DNA from 2 places in the Lysinibacillus sp. NPDC096212 genome. Region 2 is predicted to be linked to the other one. Evidence: riboswitches for the same ligand, from Rfam matches in the RefSeq annotation. Region 2 holds a riboswitch; the other holds the start of a gene.

Region 1 (10,477 bases), on a different contig from region 2:
GACAGTGAATTTAATGACGAAGCTTCGATTAGTATAGATGAGGATCGAATTGAACAGGTTTTAACAAATTTAGTTGATAATGCTCTTCGTCATACTGATGAAGGGTCTGTAACAGTGAAGGTTGAGCAGGAACCAACCTTTGCCAAGGTTTCTGTTCAGGATACAGGGCATGGTATTCCGCAAGAGGACTTACCATATGTCTTTGAACGTTTCTATAAAGCAGATAAGGCACGTACACGTTCTAAAGGCGGAACTGGCCTAGGTTTAGCTATAGCTAGAAATATTGTCAAGGCACATTCAGGCAATATTATGGTAGATAGTGTGCTGAAAGAGGGGACTACCTTCACGTTTTATTTACCTTTTGATTAATACTATTAAAGAGTGGTATTAATTGGATGTAACTTCTGTGGACATTTAGACGACAAATATAAATAGAACGGGGGTGGAGTGCTTTGAATGACTCCGTGTTCCATCGGTTATACGATGCATATCATCAAGACGTGTTCCAGTTTCTTATTTATTTAGTAAAAAACCGTACACTTGCTGAGGATTTAGCGCATGAGGTTTATGTTCGTGTATTGCGCTCATATGATCAGTTCGCAGGAAATAGCAGTGAAAAGACTTGGCTTTTTGCTATTGCTAAAAATGTCGCTATTGATCATTTTAGAAAGCAGGCTGTACGTCAAAAACATTCACTTGATTTTTTTGATTGGGAAACGGAACAGCTACATTCAACCACACCATCACCGGAGGACGTATTGCAGGCCAGTGATGAATTTATGCAGGTGCAAGTAGCACTCGAACACTGTACAGGTGACCAAAAAATGGTCATTATTATGCGCTACTTTCAAGACTTATCGATTGCAGAAACTGCACAAATACTAGATTGGACAGAAGCGAAGGTAAAAACCACTCAGCATCGTGCCATTAAATTTTTACGGCAACAGCTACAACAGGTTAGAGAACAGGAGGCGAAACGGCAATGACACATAACCAATTTGATGATGATCAACTTGAGCATCTATTAAATAATGCCCCTAAGCTTTCTGACCGCCGTTCAAAAGAAGAAATATTAAATCGATTATTGACAGATGCTCGCTTGCAGGATAATGTCCATCTTCAAGAAGCTATACAACAACCAATAGATGATGAAATAACATCGCAAGAGCAACAACACAGTATTCCTACGCAACAAGAAAGTACCGAGACTGCAACAACAAAGAAGAAAGTTCGTAAATGGCCAATCTTTATGAGTGTTGCAGCAGTTTTCGCTTTAACAGTAATTACAGGCTCTATGTTCATGAATCATAATGATGCAAAATTAGACCAGGCTAATGCTCCTGAAACCTCTCAATATTCAACATCGCAGGATAGTCGAGCAGCGAAAAGCTTTGTCAACCAGGATAAGATTATGGAATCCAACAACATAGTAGCAAAACATTCAAGGATTATGTCTCTACGATCATCTGTTTATGAGGAAGATTTAACAGAAGCAGTAGTGTTTCATATTGGTTTGGCAAATCGTGATAAGAAAAGCGTACCGATGACGTATATCATTCCAAATGAACGAGTTGCCACTGATTTTCCGAAGAAAAAGCCTACAACATTACAAATGTATGAAAAGTATGCGCCGCAAATTGATGAGAAAGCAAATGGTTTTACTAACTATCATCCATATAAAGGAGAATTGAAGGAGAAGGGCGATAAACTAGTTCATGTATTGCCGGAGAAAAATGATTATGATGTTGCTTCAGCAGATACTAATGAATATTTAGAGACTTTACAGGATACATTCTCAGATTCAGAGTATAAAGATATTGAGTTTGAAAATCCTGATGGTACAGCCTACAAATTTTCCAAGGAAGAAGAGCCAAGTAATCCTAAGGCATTAACAAGCTCAAATCATTTTAATTATTATTTATATAAAGATGAAAATGGAGCTGAATATTTATCACCCGATTCTCGTAAGACTTTTCCCACTGTAACAGAAGCGCTTACCGATATGCGAAATAAAAATGATGATGTATACGTTTCAGTTGTACCAGAAAATATAGCATACACTGTAAAAGAAGTAGCAGAAGGCGTTATTGTTACATTTGATGAGCCGCTTGATTTAACGACCATGGATACTGTTCGTGCAACTCAACTGATAGAAGCTATGATGCTCACTGCTGCAAGCTTTGATCAACAAATACGTTTAGACAATGTTGTACAGGAAACCTGGGAAGGATTTGATTTAAAAAAATTCTTGCCAAAGCCTGTAGGAGCCAATAAACGATATATGCCATAAACAGCCTAACAACAAATAGACGAACAGAACATAAATAAATTTTTGGAGCATTCTCGCCACTATATGTGCGTGAATGCTCTTGTCATTTAACTTAGCAATTATTTTCAGTAGCGAAAGCGAAGCGTCACCTACGAAGTCTCTCGCCTCTATAGGTGATGAGATGAATAAGGATTTAAGCTACTTTTCACGAGTATTTATTAAAGCATACAAGTTTAATCGGATTTTTTTAAAGCAAAGCTATTTACTTTTCTCTAATAATTCATTATAGTAAGGCTATGAAATAAAAAAATAATGATTCATCTTCGGGGCAGGGTGAAAATCCCGACCGGCGGTAATAGAGTTGTAAATCGCTAATGTTTCCTTTAAGACATATTAGCTCGCATGATTTACTAAAGGCTCTTCAGCCCGCGACCTGTGCAAATAATTTTTTTGCATGGCTGACTTGGTGCAATTCCAAGGCCGACAGTTAAAGTCTGGATGGGAGAAGATGGAGGTGCGATCGTCATTCATTGTTATGAATTTAGCTATGTACGAGCGTTTTTTCGATGTGGTTTCACACAGCGTATGCTCAGAAAATAGTTAATTAATGGCGTTTTTTAATCATGCCTATTCTCCCTTATGCTCTTTTGCATAAGGGTTTTTTCATGATAATAATTGATTAGGTCGTAACCTTTCTTCTTGCGAGATTGAATCAGCAAAGAGGAGAGAGTTTTCTATGAAGAAAAATGTTAAACTTCAATCGTATATTACGATTGGTATGCTGAGCAGTATTTCGTTTTTATTAATGCTTTTTAATTTCCCGATTCCGCCATTTCCAATGTTTTTGGAAGTGGACTTCAGTGATATGCCAGCATTACTAGCAGCAATCACTATGGGACCTGTAGCGGGGATTTTAGTAGAATTATTTAAAAATGTGTTGGACTGGGTTTTCTCAGGCACGCCAACGGGAGTACCGGTAGGACATATCGCGAACTTTGCAACAGGTATTTTATTTATTTTACCAGTGAGCTTTGTTTTTAATCGCTCCAAAACAGTTAAGGGCCTTATCGGAGGTTTAGCTGCTGGAACAATTGTAATGGCAGTAGGAATGAGCATCCTTAACTATGCAGTATTTTTACCTATGTACACTTACTTTTTAGGTATGGAGCCTGTTGTAGGTGATTCACTATATAAAATGATCGTAGCTGGTATTTTGCCATTTAACATTGTGAAAGGTATTTTAATTACTATCATCATGGCATTACTATTCACAACAATGCGTAAATGGATTGATCATCAGCGTTCTATGTATTTAACAAAATAATTAGGATGAGACCTCGAGCTGTTAAGCGTTCGAGGTTTTTTATGTAGAATGGTTGAGGTGTTGGATAATATTACGCAAAAGTAACATATAGAATTAATGTAGTCGACTGTATTATTTTATTGTAGAATAAGGAAGAGTTGAGTAAGTTAGAGGAGTTTGAAGAGATGAGTGAAAAAAAGAGTCAGTGGTCTAGTAAACTAGGCTTTATTTTAGCATCGGCTGGAGCTGCAATCGGACTGGGGGCAATTTGGAAGCTTCCATATGTTACTGGACAAAGTGGCGGGGGAGCATTTTTCCTGATTTTTGTGCTATTTACATTGTTGATTGGTTTACCGATGTTATTATCAGAATATATTTTAGGTCGTGGTACACAGTCTGAGGCTGTGACTGCCTATAAAAAAATTGCACCTACTAAAACAGGTTGGGCTTGGGTTGGTCGTATGGGTGTGCTCGGCTGTTTTTTATTATTAAGTTTTTATAGTGTTGTAGGAGGTTGGATTTTTATATATAGTGGCCTTGGTGTGACTGGGGCTGTTATTGATCCTTCCGTGGATCCTAGTGAACTATTTGCAAAGATTGTAGGAACACCTTGGATTACATTGCTAGGTTTAGGGCTGTTTACGCTAGTAAATGTATTAGTCATTTCACTTGGCGTGCAAAATGGTATAGAGAAGGCCAATAAGTGGATGATGCCTTTATTATTCATTATGTTTATTGTGCTTGTTGTGAGGGCTTTAACATTAGATGGAGCAATGGAAGGGGTTAAATTCTTCTTGTGGCCTGACTTTTCTAATATAACTGGAAAGGCTATATTGGAAGCGTTAGGGCAGTCCTTCTTTGGCTTAGCAGTAGGATTTTCTTGTCTTGTGACGTACAGCTCCTATTTAAAGAAAGATGTGAGCTTACCTAATTCCGCAGGCTCTGTTGTTCTTCTCACTGTGCTTGTATCGTTTTTAGCAGGATTAGCCATTTTCCCTGTTGTATTTGCTTTTGATTTAGAACCGGCATCTGGACCAGGCTTATTATTTACGGTTCTGCCAACAGCATTTAGTCAAATGCCATTTGGTGAAATATTCTTAGCGATGTTTTTATTATTATTTTTATTCGCAACGCTAACTTCTTCCTTCAGTTTATATGAAATTATCGTAGCGGCATTTATGGAGAAGGGACGTATGTCTCGTTCTGCATTGACGATGCTACTAGGTGTAGTAGTCTTTATTGCAGCGATTCCTGCAGCACTTTCATCAAGTACATTAGCTGATGTATCAATTTTTGGAAAAACAATTTTTGATGCAACTGACTTTTTAGTTTCTAATTTAATGCTTCCGTTGGGTAACTTATTGATTGCTATCTTTATTGCGTATGTAGTTGATAAAGAATTTGTGAAGAAGGAATTATTAATAGGAAGTCAAATGGGCCAGGGGTTCTATTCAGCGTATCGACTGCTGATGTTAATAGTAGTACCTTTTGTCATTATCGTTGTGTTTGTAAATATGCTTTTACAGTATTAAAAAGAGTAGGTTGCATTCCGTTTAATAGGAATGCAACTTACTTTTATGTTTGGGGGACAACGATAGGGTTAGTATTCGCTAAGTGATAGTTCACCTAACCAGCCTTCTTTAATGATCTGTCTTGCTCGCTCTTCGCTTTTAGTAATAGGGAATACTTTATCGACTTGTGAAATAGCAAACAAATTGCGAATGAAATCATCGACAACAATAATGGCGATTTTCTTTTCTTTTACAGATACTTTCTTTGCGAAATTGACAATCATGCCAAAGCCGGTACTATCGATGTTTGTAACCTTTTGCATATCGATAATATATCCATGCTTTGTTTCCAAGCTTAACGATTGAAGCTCAATTTTAATCTCTTCAATCGACCCATATTCTAAATCGCCAGTAAACGCAATCAAAATATAATCAGACTTTGTGTCAATAACCATCGCAATTTTCTTCTGATCCATACTATAGCGCCTCCATTTTCTTTTTCATGTAAGGAAATTCTAATTCTATAGAAGTTAAAACTTGAATTTATTGACTTCGTTTTGTAATTTATCGGCAATCGATGCTAATTCGTCTGAACTTTGTGTAATTTCTGCCACAGTTGCATATTGTTCTTCCGATGTTGCGGCAATTTCCTCTGTTGCTGCAGCGGAGTCTTCAATGATACGGGAAATATCTTGAATGGCTTGTTGAACCCCTAAGGAGTTGTTGTTTACATTCGTAAATGCAGCCTTCATCTGCTCAACGCCGTTTTCTGTTTCTTCGACCTTTTCAACGATTTCTTTTAATGCAGTTCCTCCTTTATTGATAATTGTTACTTGCTCCTCTACTGCTAGTAGATTACTTTCCATCGTGCGAACTGTCACAGAGGTTTCAGCCTGAATATCTTTAATGAGATTTGTAATTTGTCCTGATGCTAAACTTGATTGTTCAGCTAACTGGCGTACCTCTGATGCAACGACGGCAAAGCCTTTTCCTTGCTCACCTGCTCGTGCTGCTTCGATGGCTGCATTGAGGGCGAGTAGATTTGTTTGATCCGCAATACCCGTAATAACAGTAATAATGCCGCCAATTTCTTCAGAGCGTTTACCGAGTTTTTGGATAGAATCTGTTGCGTAAGACACTGTTTGTGTGACATCGCTTAAATGTTTTATAGCTTCATTGATCGCCTCTTCACCTTGGCGTGCAAAATGGGTCGATTCTATAGCGCTATTTAACGTATTCTCGGCTTTTTGTAAACTGGTCGATACTTCTTCAATTGTTTTTTGCATCATAGACACTATTTGTTCAGCTTGATCAGATTGAGTCGTAGTACCGACTGCAATTTCATTCATCGTAAGTGCGATTTGGTTAGAAGCCTCACTTGTTTGATGTGATGATTCTGCTAATGAATGCGATGAGTTAGCTATTTGATTGGCGCTACCAGCTACGATTGTCATCGTTTCCGTTAATCGATTCTTCATATCACTAAAAGCATTTGCTAAAACAGCAATCTCATCTTTACCTTTTGGGTTTAATAATTTTACATTTAAATTTAAATCTGCTAAATCTTTGGCATTTGTACTTAAAATATTAATGGGTGTGATGATTTGTCGCTGTAAAAACCAACTAATCCCAACAATCATTAAAATGGCAATTCCTAAGGAGACCGCTACATTTTCAAGTGCAGACTTTGTAGCAATACTTATATATGGAGCGGTAGGTACAGCTGTTGCCCATACGCCAATAACATCTCCTTGGCTATTTAAAATTGGGTCATAGGCTCCTTGATGCATACTCCCCAAGACATTTGCTGATCCGATAAAACGTTTTTTTTCTCCTAATACAACTTTCGCAACTTCATCAGAAACCTTTGTATTTAATGCACGTTCTCCATTCTCGACTATATTTGTACTAATGCGAGTATCGTTTTGGAAGATTGAGACGACATTTCCGTTTGTTAGCTCTCCGACTTTATCAGCTACCTCAAAATTGTCTACTATTTTGACGTCACCTTTATACAATTGATTATTTTTAATGGACCATTCTCCAGGGAATTTAGCATCTAAATATTCATAGCTCAATTGAATATCTGATAAAAGCTTTGTATTTGCGCTTTCTAAAAGATTATTTTTGGCAACATAAAAATTTATTCCTGCTAAAAGTGTAGTGAGTAGCAAAATACACCCGAATATTAACAGGCTCATTTTTTTTCGGATTGACAGCTTCATGAAAATTCCTCCAATTTTACGTTAACTTTATACATGAATCTTTTTTGAAATACCAACTAAAAATTTCGTTTCAGAAATATTTTCAAACCAAATATGGTCGACCATATTTTTAACGAAAAATAAACCTCGCCCACGATCTGAATAATCCAGTTCGTTTAAATCAAATTGTAGAGCCTTATCCCAATCCTTTTCAGCGATTCCTTTCGCTTCATCAGTAACTGTTATTTTTATTTCTTTATTAGAATGAGATACGTGTACTTGAATAGCCTTTTCGGAATATGGATCATTTTTCTTAACAGCTTCCACAGCATTAATAACTAATTCATGTACGACAAATCGTAATTCTCTTTTAAAAGGTAAATTATATACATTTGTATAATTCTCTATAACTTGATCTACATAAGCTATAGCTTGTGTATCAGGATTTACATTGAGTATGAATTCCATCATCAATCACCGACCCTGTAATGTAATTGTTATTGAAACTACTGTTATATCATCGTTGTAATAATTATCGGATAAATCGTATTTTTGGGAAAATTTCTCCAAGGCATAGCCATTATCGTGTGATGCATAGGAATGGAAAAAATCCATATCAACAACTTGTTGATCATTGATTGTCAATAATCCATCCGTATAAAGTATTATGCGATGCCATCCGGATAAAGGTATCCTTTTTTTATTAATAGGAATGGTCGGGAATAGCCCTAATATAGGTGTATTTGCTGGGAGGAACACCGTCTCGCCGTATTTTCCAAATAAGAAACCAGATGGATGAGCCGCATTAACATAGTGTACAGTTCCGTTTTTCGTATCAATGAGTATGTAGATAGCTGTCATTAAAAAACGGTCCATATCTTCATCAGAAAATAACTCGTAAATTTGGCGGTTAAGTTCTCGAATTACTAAAACTGGATCAATTAATTTCGTAATTATTCCCTTTAACAAAGATCTAATGGACATTGTAACGAGTGATGCGGCAATGCCATGTCCCATTGCGTCGTAAAGAAGAATGGCAGTTAAGTGTTCATTAATCTTAAACCAGCAGTACATGTCACCTCCTAGTGTGTTGGATGTAACATAAAGTCCATCGATCTGAATATGCTCAAGATTCAATGGAGGAGATAGTGCATTTTTTTGAAATTTCTTCGCGACAATTAAATCTTTTTGAATCATACTTTCTTGCTGCTTTCGTAGCTTGGTTTCCTTCTGATATTTAAGGGCCACCTGAATCCGGGTTTTAAACTGAGTGAAATCAAATGGTTTTAAAATAAAGTCGAAAATCCCAGCTTCAAAAACCCTATCAATTGTAATGCTTTTTTCGTAAGTAGTAGAAAGGAGGATAGGGGCATCGATCCAGTTTTTTAGTTCGTCAATTTGTTGACAAATGTTCTCGCAATTTTTAAGTGTCATTTTTGCATCGAGAATAATTATTTCTAGCTCTTCTTTCAAAGAATCTGATAAATAATTCATTGCTGCGTCAGTTGTTGTAAAGCAATGAATATTTTTGATGTCGATACGATGAAAATATTTTTGCAGACGTAATACATCATTACTTACGCTGCCAATAATTAATACTGACATGCTTCTTACATTCACCGCCTTATGTATCTTTAACAGAAGATATAACCCCGGACGCAATTGCGCCAAGGTAAAATGGATATGATAATTTCCGACTATTATATATACGCCCTATTTACTTATCTGATGAATAAAATAGAAATTCTAATTTGCTATAAATTTACCAATAAATATGACATTATACAAGACTAATGTGATATAAAATATGGAAATAAAGTTCTTGCTTCAAGCAACAAAGTCAAAAACTTTTTAGTTAAACTACCGTATGATGAGTCTAAAGACTTAAATGATAAGTAGGAAGGGGAGGGGGGCTCTATCCATCTGAAAAAAAGATTAATATATTCGATAAAATGCATGTAATAAAACCTTACATAGATATTGTGTTTTACATCCTTTTAATGTATTTTAAAAACAGTTACAAAAGAATCGTGTTAATTAAAATTACATTGGAGTGGTGAAAAATGAAACGTTATACAAAAGAAGATATTAAATGTCGTGTTGAGGAAGAAAATGTTAAATTTATTCGCCTACAATTTACTGATATATTAGGAACAATAAAAAACGTTGAAGTACCGGTTAGCCAATTAGAAAAAGCATTGGACAATAAAATGATGTTCGATGGTTCATCAATTGAAGGTTTTGTACGCATTGAGGAATCAGATATGTACTTGAGCCCTGACCGTGATACTTTTGTAATTTTTCCTTGGACGGCTGAAAAAGGTAAAGTGGCTCGTTTTATCTGTGATGTTGTTAGACCAGATGGTACACCATTTGAAGGTGACCCACGCTCCAATCTGAAGAGGGTTTTAAAGGAGATGGAGGAATTAGGTTTTAGCTCATTTAATTTAGGGCCAGAGCCAGAATTTTTCTTATTTAAGTTAGATGAAAAGGGGCATCCAACACTTGAGTTAAATGATAGTGGCGGGTACTTCGACTTAGCCCCAACTGACTTAGGGGAAAACTGTCGGCGTGATATCGTATTAGAGTTAGAAGAAATGGGCTTTGAAATTGAGGCGTCACACCATGAGGTTGCACCTGGTCAACATGAAATTGACTTTAAATATGCAAGTGCGATCGAAGCATGTGACAATATTCAAACGTTTAAACTTGTTGTAAAAACGATAGCTGCACAGCATGGGCTGCATGCAACCTTTATGCCAAAGCCACTATTTGGTGTTAACGGTTCTGGCATGCATTTCAACTTATCATTATTTGAAGGGGATAAAAATGCGTTTTATGATGAACGTGCAGAATTGCAATTAAGCCAAACAGCGCGTAGCTTTATGGCAGGGATACTAAAACATGTCCACGGCTTTACAGCTATAACAAACCCACTTGTTAATTCCTATAAACGATTAGTGCCGGGTTATGAGGCTCCTTGCTATGTAGCATGGTCTGCACAAAACCGATCACCACTTATTCGAATTCCAGCTTCACGAGGACTATCAACACGTATCGAGCTGCGTTCTGTCGATCCAGCAGCCAACCCTTATTTAGCGATGGCCGTTATTTTAGCATCTGGACTCGATGGCATTCGGAAAGATCTCACACCACCGGATGCTGTAGATTGCAATATTTATAAAATGTC
Region 2 (10,477 bases):
ATACAAAACAAATTGAGCAATTAGCAAAAGGTTTAGCGAGAGGGAATGAAAATACAACCGGCTATGATAAGCGTATGATACTTGATAAGCTGGACGATCAAGGAAAAGTAATTAAAGGTAGTCCTTTAACTGTTTTAAAAGAAAGTGAATTAGTAGAGAGAATATTAGAAGCATCAGCAACTGGTGGTACAGTGGAGATGCCTCTATCTGTTACAGAAAGCGGCTATAATTTTGAAGATATTCCATATTTAGAAGACGTGGTTGTGGCATCCTATACAACTTACTTCAATACGCATGATGTAGGAAGAAATAAAAATATTGAACTTTCTGCGAAGGCAATTAATAATGTTATCGTTGGAAGTGGAGATTCTTTCTCCTTTAATACAGTCGTTGGACCTAGGGACGAAGTAAATGGTTATCAGCCTGCACCAGAAATCATCAACAAAAAGGTTGTGATGGGCATTGGGGGAGGTATCTGTCAAACGTCCTCAACCTTATTTAATGCGGTTGATCAAATACCAGTAAAATTTGTTGAACGTCATCACCATTCTTTAGATGTCGGGTACGTTCCAAAAGGAAGAGACGCTACAGTTTCCTATGGTGGCTTAGATTTCAGATTTCAAAATACAACTAACGTACCTTTTTTAATTAAAGCTAGCTATAGTAAAAATTCTCTTACAGTTGAGTTAAGAACAGCGGAAAAATATGTAGAAATCTTGAAAAAGCAATAGTATTGCTCTTTACAAAACGAGGAGTTGATTTCCGTTCCGACTGGGCGCTTGGTTGCTGACGCTTCGCTTTCGCACAGAGCAAAGCTTCCTGGGGGCGACCGATGAGCCGCTTAGGGCAACAGATGTTTTTTTTGTGCGAAAGCGTAGCGGCAGCGGCAACAGCAGGATGTTAGTCACGAAGGCGTTATCACAGGATGTGATGGTTTTAGCCTTCGTTCCTCTATTGCTAATCCCCAAGGAGTCGCCCAGTCTCCACTCCAATCAACCACTTCGCTTAATATGTATCTTCAATCTGTTCCTCTAATAAAATGAAGCTGCAGCAATGTTTTTTATGTGCGAAAGCGGAGCGACAGTGGTATATCTGAACACTTTAAATCATTCCCACTATAATTTTTTCAACAACAAGAGGATCATAGCCATTTTTTAATTGCTATGATCCTCTTAGCTTATATGATATTTAAAATTTCTTGTGGTGTAGCTACTTTGTACTCGGGATCCTCTTGTTGTACAACATCAATAGCATCATATCCCCAACTAACCCAAATAATAGGCACGCCCACTTTTTTGCAGGCTACAATATCTCTTTGTTCATCACCAATGTATATAACTTCTGAAGGTGTAATGCCTGAGTCCTTTAAAAAACTTTTTATCACTTTATCCTTTCCAAAAATACGGTTTGAAGAAAGAACATTTGACACACAATGAATACCGTTCATTTTTAGAAATTCTAAAATGTTCTCCTGTGAATTGGAGGAAATAATAAGGATTTTATAGCCTCTTTGATCAATTTCCGTAAGGACTTCTTTAATACCATCATAAAGGTGAACATCATTTAATGACTGGCGGTACAGGCGATAAAACTGTGGTAAAATCATGGGCAATTTATACATAGGGAAGTCGAATAATTTACTGCGTTCCGCTATAGATAGTTTTTTTAATGATTCGATTTCCTTTAACTCTATTCCTTTAAATTTATACTTTTGCGCAATCGTATTCCAAGCTGATGTAAACACTGCTGTTGAATCAGCCAGTGTTCCATCAAAATCAAAGATAATATATTTCATGACAAACTTTCTCCTTTAATCATCTAATTGTAAAGACGTCTTTTTCTTGAAAATGTTACTGCCTATTTTAAAATAATGACATGATTATACAGAATATGTAACAGCGTATTATAAATGACCCCAGATGAATAATTTTTTTTCGAATGGGTAAATATTTTTTCAGGGTAAAGGGGCTTATGGCAACTTCTTTGGTAAAAATTGTACCGAAAAATGTGTCGAAATCAATAATGAAATTATCTATACAGTTTTTATGTAGTTGAATGGACAAAAAAAGTACCTGTCATCCGTTAGTATTGAGCTGGATGACAGGTACGACTATTATGAAGCATCTTGTGATGTTGTATCTCGTTTTTTTGTTAAATAATATGCATTTACCGAGGAAGTGATAGGAATGATAAGTGCGATTCCAATACCTGCGCAAAATATCATAATAAGTTCAGTGGCAAATACTTTAGAATTAATGATTTCACCAATTGAATAAGATAAATCTTTGAACCAAATGAGCAAGCTTAAATATCCACCAAAGAAAGCGAAAAATAATGTATTTGTATCTGTACCTAAAATGTCCCTTCCAATGCTTAAACCTGATGTAAATAATTTTTTTCTGCTAATTAACGGATTATGATGAAGAATCTCATGCATGGAAGTAGCAATAGAAATGGCAACATCCAAAATTGCTCCAATCGTACTCATAATAATAACGGAAGCTCCAATTTGCACAAAATTGACGCCAATATAAAGAGAAAATATGCTAATCTCTTCAGAGGATTCTTCCCCGAATCCTCGAATCATTGATTTCTCCGTTACAAAAACAATGAATAGTAATAAAATTACAATCGTAATCATTGTAGAAATGAATGCAGTTACTGTTTTACTACTCATTTCATTAATAAAAAATAAGCTAATCCAGCTAATGACGGTACAGGCAATGAGCGTTAATATAATTGGACTATTTTTCTGATTGGTCATTAAAAAGATGGTGATAAAGAGTACTCCAAAGTTTAAAAATAAAGATAGAAAAGATCGTACTCCTTTTTTTCCACCGATAACAATCATCAATATGAATAAAATGGCAGTTAACCATACTAATACATTCATTATTTTGCCCTCTTTCGATTAATGAAAAAAATAGAAGTGTATAAACTGATTGGAATCGTTAAGACAACACCGATTCCACCTGCTAGGGCCCTAGCTAATTCTAATGAAAGATTCATGGAAAGTGTTTGCCCTAATGGATAAGAGTTTTTTAAATATAAAATCAACATAGGGATTGAGCCACAAATATAAACAAAAAACAAAATACTTGTAATCGTTCCCATAATGTCTTTCCCGATGTCCATCCCTGAGGTTTTCAATGCTTGGTCAGATATTTCTTCGTTTTGCTCAAATAAAGCGAACATTGAAGAAGCCATTGTGATGGAGACATCCATTACAGCTCCTAGTGCTCCAATAAATAAGCCAGCCATAAAAATCACTCGATATGGTCGCGTTAAAAATTGCATTTCTTCATATCGAAGCCCATTCTCGGATGTAATCCACAAAACTAAAGCGCTAATCAATATAGAAATAAATGTTCCTATAAGTGTTGCCATTATCGCTGCATATGTTTTTTCATTCAAGCCGTTAATGAGAATTAAAGAAATGACCGTAAATAAAAGAACACATACCCCGCTAATAAATATCAAATTTATATTAGAATTTATATATAAATCCAAAGCGTATGATAATACAAGCGAATTTACAATTAAACTGATGATTGAAAATAATCCTTGTCTTTTACCGACAATTAGCAAAGCAAAAATAAAAATCCACGCCACTATCAAGACAAACTGATCACGTTTCACGTCTAAAATAGCCCCAGTTAAATCTCCATTTTTGTCTGTATTTACTTTAATGGAAACAAATAATTTATTCCCAACATGGTACTCTTGATCAAAAGCCCCAGATGCTGAATACTCATTTGTAAAATGAATAAGCTTACCTTTTTTTTCACCATTTTTTAATACAGCTGTAATTTGCTGAGTATATAAATGATCTTCATTTTCATACATATCTGTTACAGGGTTTGATTCTTTTAATTCCGTTTTTATAACTTCCGCAATTGGACGATCATAAAATGCTTCGTTGTGATAAACGAAAAAAACAGAAGCGATAAAGCAAATTGCGATAAAGGTATAAAATATAAATTTAGATTTTTTTTTCAAGATGTTTTGCAATAAAAAGCCTCCAATGTGAGAAAGGAATCTGATTGTACTTATGCGTTCATTGTTAAAATGGCACGAAAATGACTCACAATATCACTAATTTTTTAATGTCAAGCAGATTTAAAAAATGCCATTATAAAGTAACGTGCTAATTGAATAGAGGTTCCTTAATTATATAGTAGATTTTAGCTTACTTAGTTAGTTTTAGCATAATTAAATTATTGTTATTCATTATGTAAGTGTTTATTAATTTTTTGCTTATGACAAATGGGATGGTACAACATAGCATGTGAAGGAAGCGAAAAAATATAGGAGAAATCGCCATTATTCAGGACGCGATAGTTGAATTGATACTGGCCAGGTTAGGCAGTATTTAATCAAAAGAGGAATGGTTTGGCATGAAATGTGTTAATCCAGTAATGGAAAAGCAGGATAAAGGATCGATTATTAATACTGCTTCATCGGCAGGTATTCGTTCAGAACACAGTATCGCTGTATATTCCGCAAGTAACATGCGGTAATCGGTTTAACGAAAGGCGTCACGGTCGAGTATGCAAATAAAAGTATTCGTATTAATGCTGTGTGTCCAGGCGGCATCGTTACACCATTATTTCAAAGTGTTGGTGAAACACTTGAAAAAACAGGGTACGTACCAGAAGAAATGTCACGTGTATGTATGGGACGCCATGGTGAACCAGAATAAGTTGCAGAAGCGGTCCTATTCTTAGCATCAGATAAAGCAAGCTTCATGGCTGGTGCTGTTGTCTCTGTTGATGGTAGTTTGACTGTATAAATTTATTGTTTTTGTAGCAATTTACAAACGCAACGATAGGCAAACTTGCGAATGTGAAATGAATTATAGAAAAAATTTATAAAGAATTATCTGGATAATAAAATAAATTAGTGTTATCGTAAGAACTAGCTAAATAAAAATATCCTTCAGGGTAGGGTGAAATTCCCAATCGGCGGTGATGAAGAAATTCAAAGTCCGTGAGCGCAAGCTGATTTGGTGCAAATCCAAAACCGACAGTTATAGTCTGGATGGGAGAAGGGTAAAAGTGTGAGCTTTTTAAATTCGCTTGAGTTTATAAGGTGTATTTGAGTATGCTTTTATGTTAACTACTTCCCATTTTATAGTCGGGAAGTAGTTTTTGTTTTATTTGGCTAAAAAATTGAATAGCAGTAGTTCTTCGGGGTAGGGTGAAATTCCCAATCGGCGGTGATGAAGAAATTCAAAGTCCGTGAGCGCAAGCTGATTTGGTGCAAATCCAAAACCGACAGTGACAGTCTGGATGGGAGAAGAACGATGAGATGACAGCCTATGGAAAAAATATTATATCCATAAGGTTTATTTGTTGACGTCTTATGTATATGAACTCCCAAACCCCTTTATTCTAAGGGGTTTTTTGTTTGAGCGGAAATTATTAAATGAATGAAAGCAGGTGAAAAAATGTTTACAGGAATTGTTGAGGATATTGGCACCGTAAAAACCATGCAAAGCGATCGACAAAGTATGAAAATCACCGTTATTTCAAAGAAAATGGTAGAGGATGTAAAGCTAGGGGACAGTATAGCGGTCAATGGTGTTTGTTTAACAGTGATATATTTTAATGAACAAGAGCTAACGATGGATGTAATGCCTGAAACAGTGAGCGCAACAAATTTACAGCAGCTCGCAGTTGGAGATCCGGTAAATTTAGAACGCGCTATGTCAGCTAATGGACGTTTCGGTGGTCATTTTGTATCCGGACATGTTGACGGGGTAGGGAAAATAGTGCGCAAGCGGCCATTAGCAAATGCAGTCTATATTGATATTGAACTATCGAAGGAGTTAACGAGCTACTGTATTCCAAAGGGCTCCATCACAATTGACGGAACGAGTCTAACACTCTTTCAGGTTGAGAAAAACGGTGTCACAGTATCACTGATACCTCACACATACAAGGAAACAATTTTAGGTATGAAAAAAATTGGTGATCTCGTCAATATAGAAACCGATTTAGTTGGAAAATACATTTTGCATCAACTTAAGTATGGACAGGAACCAACCATTTCAAGAGACTTCTTAGCAAAAAACGGGTTTTAACTTCTTTCAGCGAAGCCAAAACATCTGTACCTGTCGCTACGCTTTCGGTACAAAAAACATCCGCTGAAATAGAGGAACTTAGTCTAAGAACGCCACGTTCTGTGGAAACGGTTGAGTGACCAACGTCATGCTTGCAGGCCTAAGCAATCCGGACGCAATTATGCCGAGGCATAATTGATCTAATAACACTTTAAGAACTGGAGGTGGCGATATTGCTACATTCAATTGAAGAAGCAATAGAGGATTTAAAACAAGGGAAGATGATTATCGTAGTAGATGATGAGGACCGAGAAAACGAAGGGGACTTACTCGCACTTGCGGAATTTATGACCCCAGAAACGATTAACTTTATGGCGACCTATGGAAGAGGTCTTATTTGTACGCCGATTTCACAGGAGCTTGCACAAAAATTAGCATTAAAGCCAATGGTTAGTATTAATACTGATAATCATCAAACGGCATTTACCGTTAGTATAGATCATGTAGACACAACAACTGGAATTAGCGCCTTTGAACGGGCAATGACTATACAAAAAATGCTAAAACCACAGGCAAAAGCTGCGGATTTTCGTAGACCGGGCCATGTATTCCCGTTAATTGCAAAGGACAATGGTGTATTAGAGCGTAGAGGACATACGGAAGCTACAATTGATTTGGCCAAGCTGTGTCATAGTATTCCTGCGGGCATTATTTGTGAAATTATGGGGGACAATGGCAAAATGCTACGCTTTAATGACCTTGTTAAATATGCAGCGCAACATGATTTAAAAATGATTTCAATTGAAGCATTGGCCACTTATCGTCTTAAACAAATAATGGAAGAAAACACACAGACAATATAAAGGATCATCAACAAAAGTTTGGAATGACATTTGTTAAAACGTACTTTATGTATATAAGTTGATTGGAGTGGAGACTGGGCGACTCCTTGAGGATTAGCGGATAGAGGAACGAAGGCTAAAACCATCACGTCCTGTGATAATTCGTGATCAACATCGTGTTGGCCCGAGACCCTGGAGCGCAAGCGAAGGGGCTCATCGGACGCCCTCAGGAAGCTCTGCTCTGCGCGAAAGCGTAGCGACAGCAATAACAAAGCGCCCAGTCGGAACGGAAATCAACCCCACGTTATGATGATTAGACTAAATAATAAAGGAGAGATTCAAAATGGTTAAAACATTTGAAGCACAATTAATTGGTACGGATTTAAAAATAGCAGTAGTAGTTGGTCGTTTCAACGAATTTATTACAAGCAAATTATTAGACGGTGCATTAGATGGTTTAAAGCGTCATGGTGTGGATGAGAATTCTATCGATGTAGCATGGGTTCCTGGTGCATTTGAAGTGCCATTCATCGCGAAACAGTTAGCTGAAACAAAGAAATATGATGCAATTATTGGATTAGGTACAGTAATCCGTGGCTCAACAACACATTATGATTATGTATGTAATGAATCAGCAAAAGGAATTGCAAATGTGTCACTAACTACAAATGTACCTGTTATTTTTGGCATTGTAACTACAGAAAATATTGAACAAGCGATTGAGCGTGCAGGGACTAAATCAGGAAATAAAGGCTATGATGCAGCAATGTCCGCTATTGAAATGGCAAATTTAAAGAAGATGATTGGATAAATTTTTCCTAATAATAGTATGAAAATTTCGCAGATGAATTATTCTGAAAAAGTATTATAAACATTAAAGTTTTCTTGAATATTTTTTTAGACAATGGGGAAAATATCCGTAAGTGTATTTATGTTATTACTCATAAATGTACTAATTAGGGGCTGGCTCAGTAGGAGTTGATGGATATTTCTTCAATGGAACAAGAATTAAATTTGAAATCTTTGAAGTCACTATTTCAACGCTCTGCTGATGTGATATTCCAAGAGTATTCCTTTCAGCAACATAAAGTACATTTGATAAAATGTGAAGCGATGGTTGATGAGCGGTTACTGCAGACCGTTATTGTGCAACGAGTTCAATCATTATTTACTGCAACAACAGAGGAAATGTTAGAAGAACATATACAAAACAATTTACACGTTCCCCATCTTCAGAAAATAACAAGTAAAGATGAAGCTATTACAAGAGTTTATAAAGGACATGTTTTACTTTATTTTGAAGATATGAATTTGTTATATTCAAGCTATATCGCTAAAAAACCGAATCGAGAGCCTAAAGAAACAACCCTTGAATTAGTTGTCAAAGGTCCGAGAGATGATTTTATTGAGGATGTTTTTATCAATATTGCTTTATTACGAAAACGGATTCCTACTAATTCATTAAGTGTTGAGACATATGAACTTGGTAAACGATCCAAAACAACTGTAGCTGTACTTTATTTTGAAGATATCGTCAATCAAAAAATGCTTGAGCAAATAAAACTACAGCTGCAACGAATTGATACGGATGTTGTATTTAGTGGGGATTTATTGATGGAGAGAATTGAGCAAAGTGCAAAAATTCTACCTAGACACGATTATACTGGACGCCCTGATTTTGCTGTACAAGCTTTAAGTAGAGGACGCATTATCATTATAGTTGATGGAGTATCATATGCCATCATTACCCCGGCTAATTCAATGTTACTTTTTAAATCCGGTGAGGATAATGAGTATCCGATTATTGTAAGTTCTATGGAGCGTATACTACGAATAATAGCTATCTTAATAAGTATACTTTTACCAGGTTTTTGGCTTGCATTAACGACCCACCATCAAGAACAACTGCCATTCATCCTATTGGCAACTGTCGTTGAATCAAGAATGGGACTCCCATTTCCAACTACTCTTGAAATATTAATGATGCTTTTTATGTTCGAATTATTTCGAGAAGCAAATATTCATCTACCCAATGTTATCAGTGGTTCAATAAGTGTTGTCGGGGGATTAATTATTGGAGATGCAGCTATTAAATCGGGTGTTACGAGCGCTTCCATGATTGTAGTTATAGCTACTTCAAGTATTGCAGCCTATACACTTGTCAATCAGTCCATCGTAACAGCGATGAGCATTCTCAGGGTAATCATCATTTTAGCATCTGCCTTTTTAGGATTATTTGGATTCTTCATTTCGGTGTTTTTCATACTTCTTTATACCGCAAACTTACGAGTATTAGGTGTTCCGTACTTAAGTATGGGCGCAGATTTAGATTGGACGGACATTAAAAGATCTTTAGTTCGCTTATCTCCTGCAGGTTATCGTACGCGACCCAAATTCTTAAATGTACAGGATGAGACAAAGACATCGAGTAGGAAAAAATAAATATTTAGAATGTAGAGATCAGGCTTTTATAGGCCTGATCTTTTTATTTCTTGACCTTATATTTACTTGAAGCTTTAAGATGAATATAGAAAACCAATTACAGTAGGTAAGGAGAGAAAAGTAATGAGATCTTATGAAGAATTGATCGTAAAAGTTATAAATGTAAGGGGCAGTTACTATCAAATTGGGCTTCAGCAAAGTAAAGAACTACTGTCAACTTCTCATCCAATACAGAATGAATCTCTGAATTTTATAAATGTCCAAATGGCAAAACAACTACTACAATTTCATTCCCCTAGTCTTTTGCAAGAAATGGAAGGATTGGCCGTTGGATTAGCTCAAACGCTGGATTCTGTCATTGATATATATAGTGGCTATAATATTACCTTTCCTGAAATGGGCTGTACATCTTTTGTGCTAGATGGAAATTATATTAGAAACTATGATTTTAGTCCAACATTGTATGATGCAAGACTTGTATTTTCTAATCCAATGAATGGATGTGCAAGTGTTGGATTTAGCCAACAAATTATCGGTAGACTTGATGGGATGAATGAATATGGGCTAGTTGTCGGTCTGCATTTTGTCAACAATGATTACCATGGTGAGGGCTTTATCGCTTCAACGATTGTCCGAATATTATTAGAGCAATGTAAAAATATTGAAGAAGCACTTAAATTAATTACAGAACTCCCACATGGTTATTGTTACAATTACTCAATGACAGATCAAAGCGGACAATCTATAGTAGTAGAAGCTTCTCCACATAAGCAGGAATTAAGATATGAAAATCCGTTAATTTGTACGAATCATTTTCAAACAACGAGTATGAAAGAGAAAAATAAGAAAAACATTCAAGGGTCCGTCAATCGAAAACATTTTATAAATAATTTAATAGAAAAGAATTTGACTACAATCGCTGCATACCGACATTTTAATAATGGAAATTCTCCGTTATTTTTCAAACACTATCAACAATACTTTGGCACATTACATACTGTAGTTTATTCGCCAAAGCTTCTAGAAGTTATCGTTGGAATAGGGGAGGACGCAGAACCGATAACAATTTCTTTTAAAGATTATTTGAACGAAGCTCTAACGCTTCCTAAAAAGTTAAAAGGTTGGATTG

What was found. Region 2 has a riboswitch for FMN ahead of ribE (riboflavin synthase). Riboswitches for the same ligand answer to the same signal wherever they lie in the genome.
Region 1: another riboswitch for FMN. It lies ahead of ACIQ7T_RS17335 (ECF transporter S component); the one in region 2 lies ahead of ribE (riboflavin synthase).

What each region holds. Positions count from the first base shown of each region.
Region 1 is NZ_JBIWFQ010000018.1:62,328-72,804, reverse strand. Features, by position in the region: gene ACIQ7T_RS17350 (ATP-binding protein) at 1-369, shown strand, start outside; gene sigX (RNA polymerase sigma factor SigX) at 453-986, shown strand; gene ACIQ7T_RS17340 (RNA polymerase subunit sigma) at 983-2,290, shown strand; FMN riboswitch at 2,585-2,783, shown strand; gene ACIQ7T_RS17335 (ECF transporter S component) at 3,006-3,593, shown strand; gene ACIQ7T_RS17330 (sodium-dependent transporter) at 3,758-5,104, shown strand; gene ACIQ7T_RS17325 (STAS domain-containing protein) at 5,173-5,559, opposite strand; gene ACIQ7T_RS17320 (methyl-accepting chemotaxis protein) at 5,614-7,308, opposite strand; gene ACIQ7T_RS17315 (ATP-binding protein) at 7,336-7,758, opposite strand; gene ACIQ7T_RS17310 (SpoIIE family protein phosphatase) at 7,762-8,892, opposite strand; gene glnA (type I glutamate--ammonia ligase) at 9,351-10,477, shown strand, end outside.
Region 2 is NZ_JBIWFQ010000003.1:225,338-235,814, forward strand. Features, by position in the region: gene ACIQ7T_RS04500 (VanW family protein) at 1-731, shown strand, start outside; gene ACIQ7T_RS04505 (HAD hydrolase-like protein) at 1,178-1,795, opposite strand; gene ACIQ7T_RS04510 (YibE/F family protein) at 2,114-2,893, opposite strand; gene ACIQ7T_RS04515 (YibE/F family protein) at 2,893-4,011, opposite strand; gene ACIQ7T_RS04520 (SDR family NAD(P)-dependent oxidoreductase) at 4,398-4,520, shown strand; gene ACIQ7T_RS04525 (hypothetical protein) at 4,565-4,702, shown strand; FMN riboswitch at 4,931-5,056, shown strand; FMN riboswitch at 5,182-5,307, shown strand; gene ribE (riboflavin synthase) at 5,450-6,085, shown strand; partial or broken gene ribB (3,4-dihydroxy-2-butanone-4-phosphate synthase) at 6,298-6,888, shown strand; gene ribH (6,7-dimethyl-8-ribityllumazine synthase) at 7,250-7,717, shown strand; gene ACIQ7T_RS04545 (spore germination protein) at 7,903-9,348, shown strand; gene ACIQ7T_RS04550 (C45 family autoproteolytic acyltransferase/hydrolase) at 9,472-10,477, shown strand, end outside.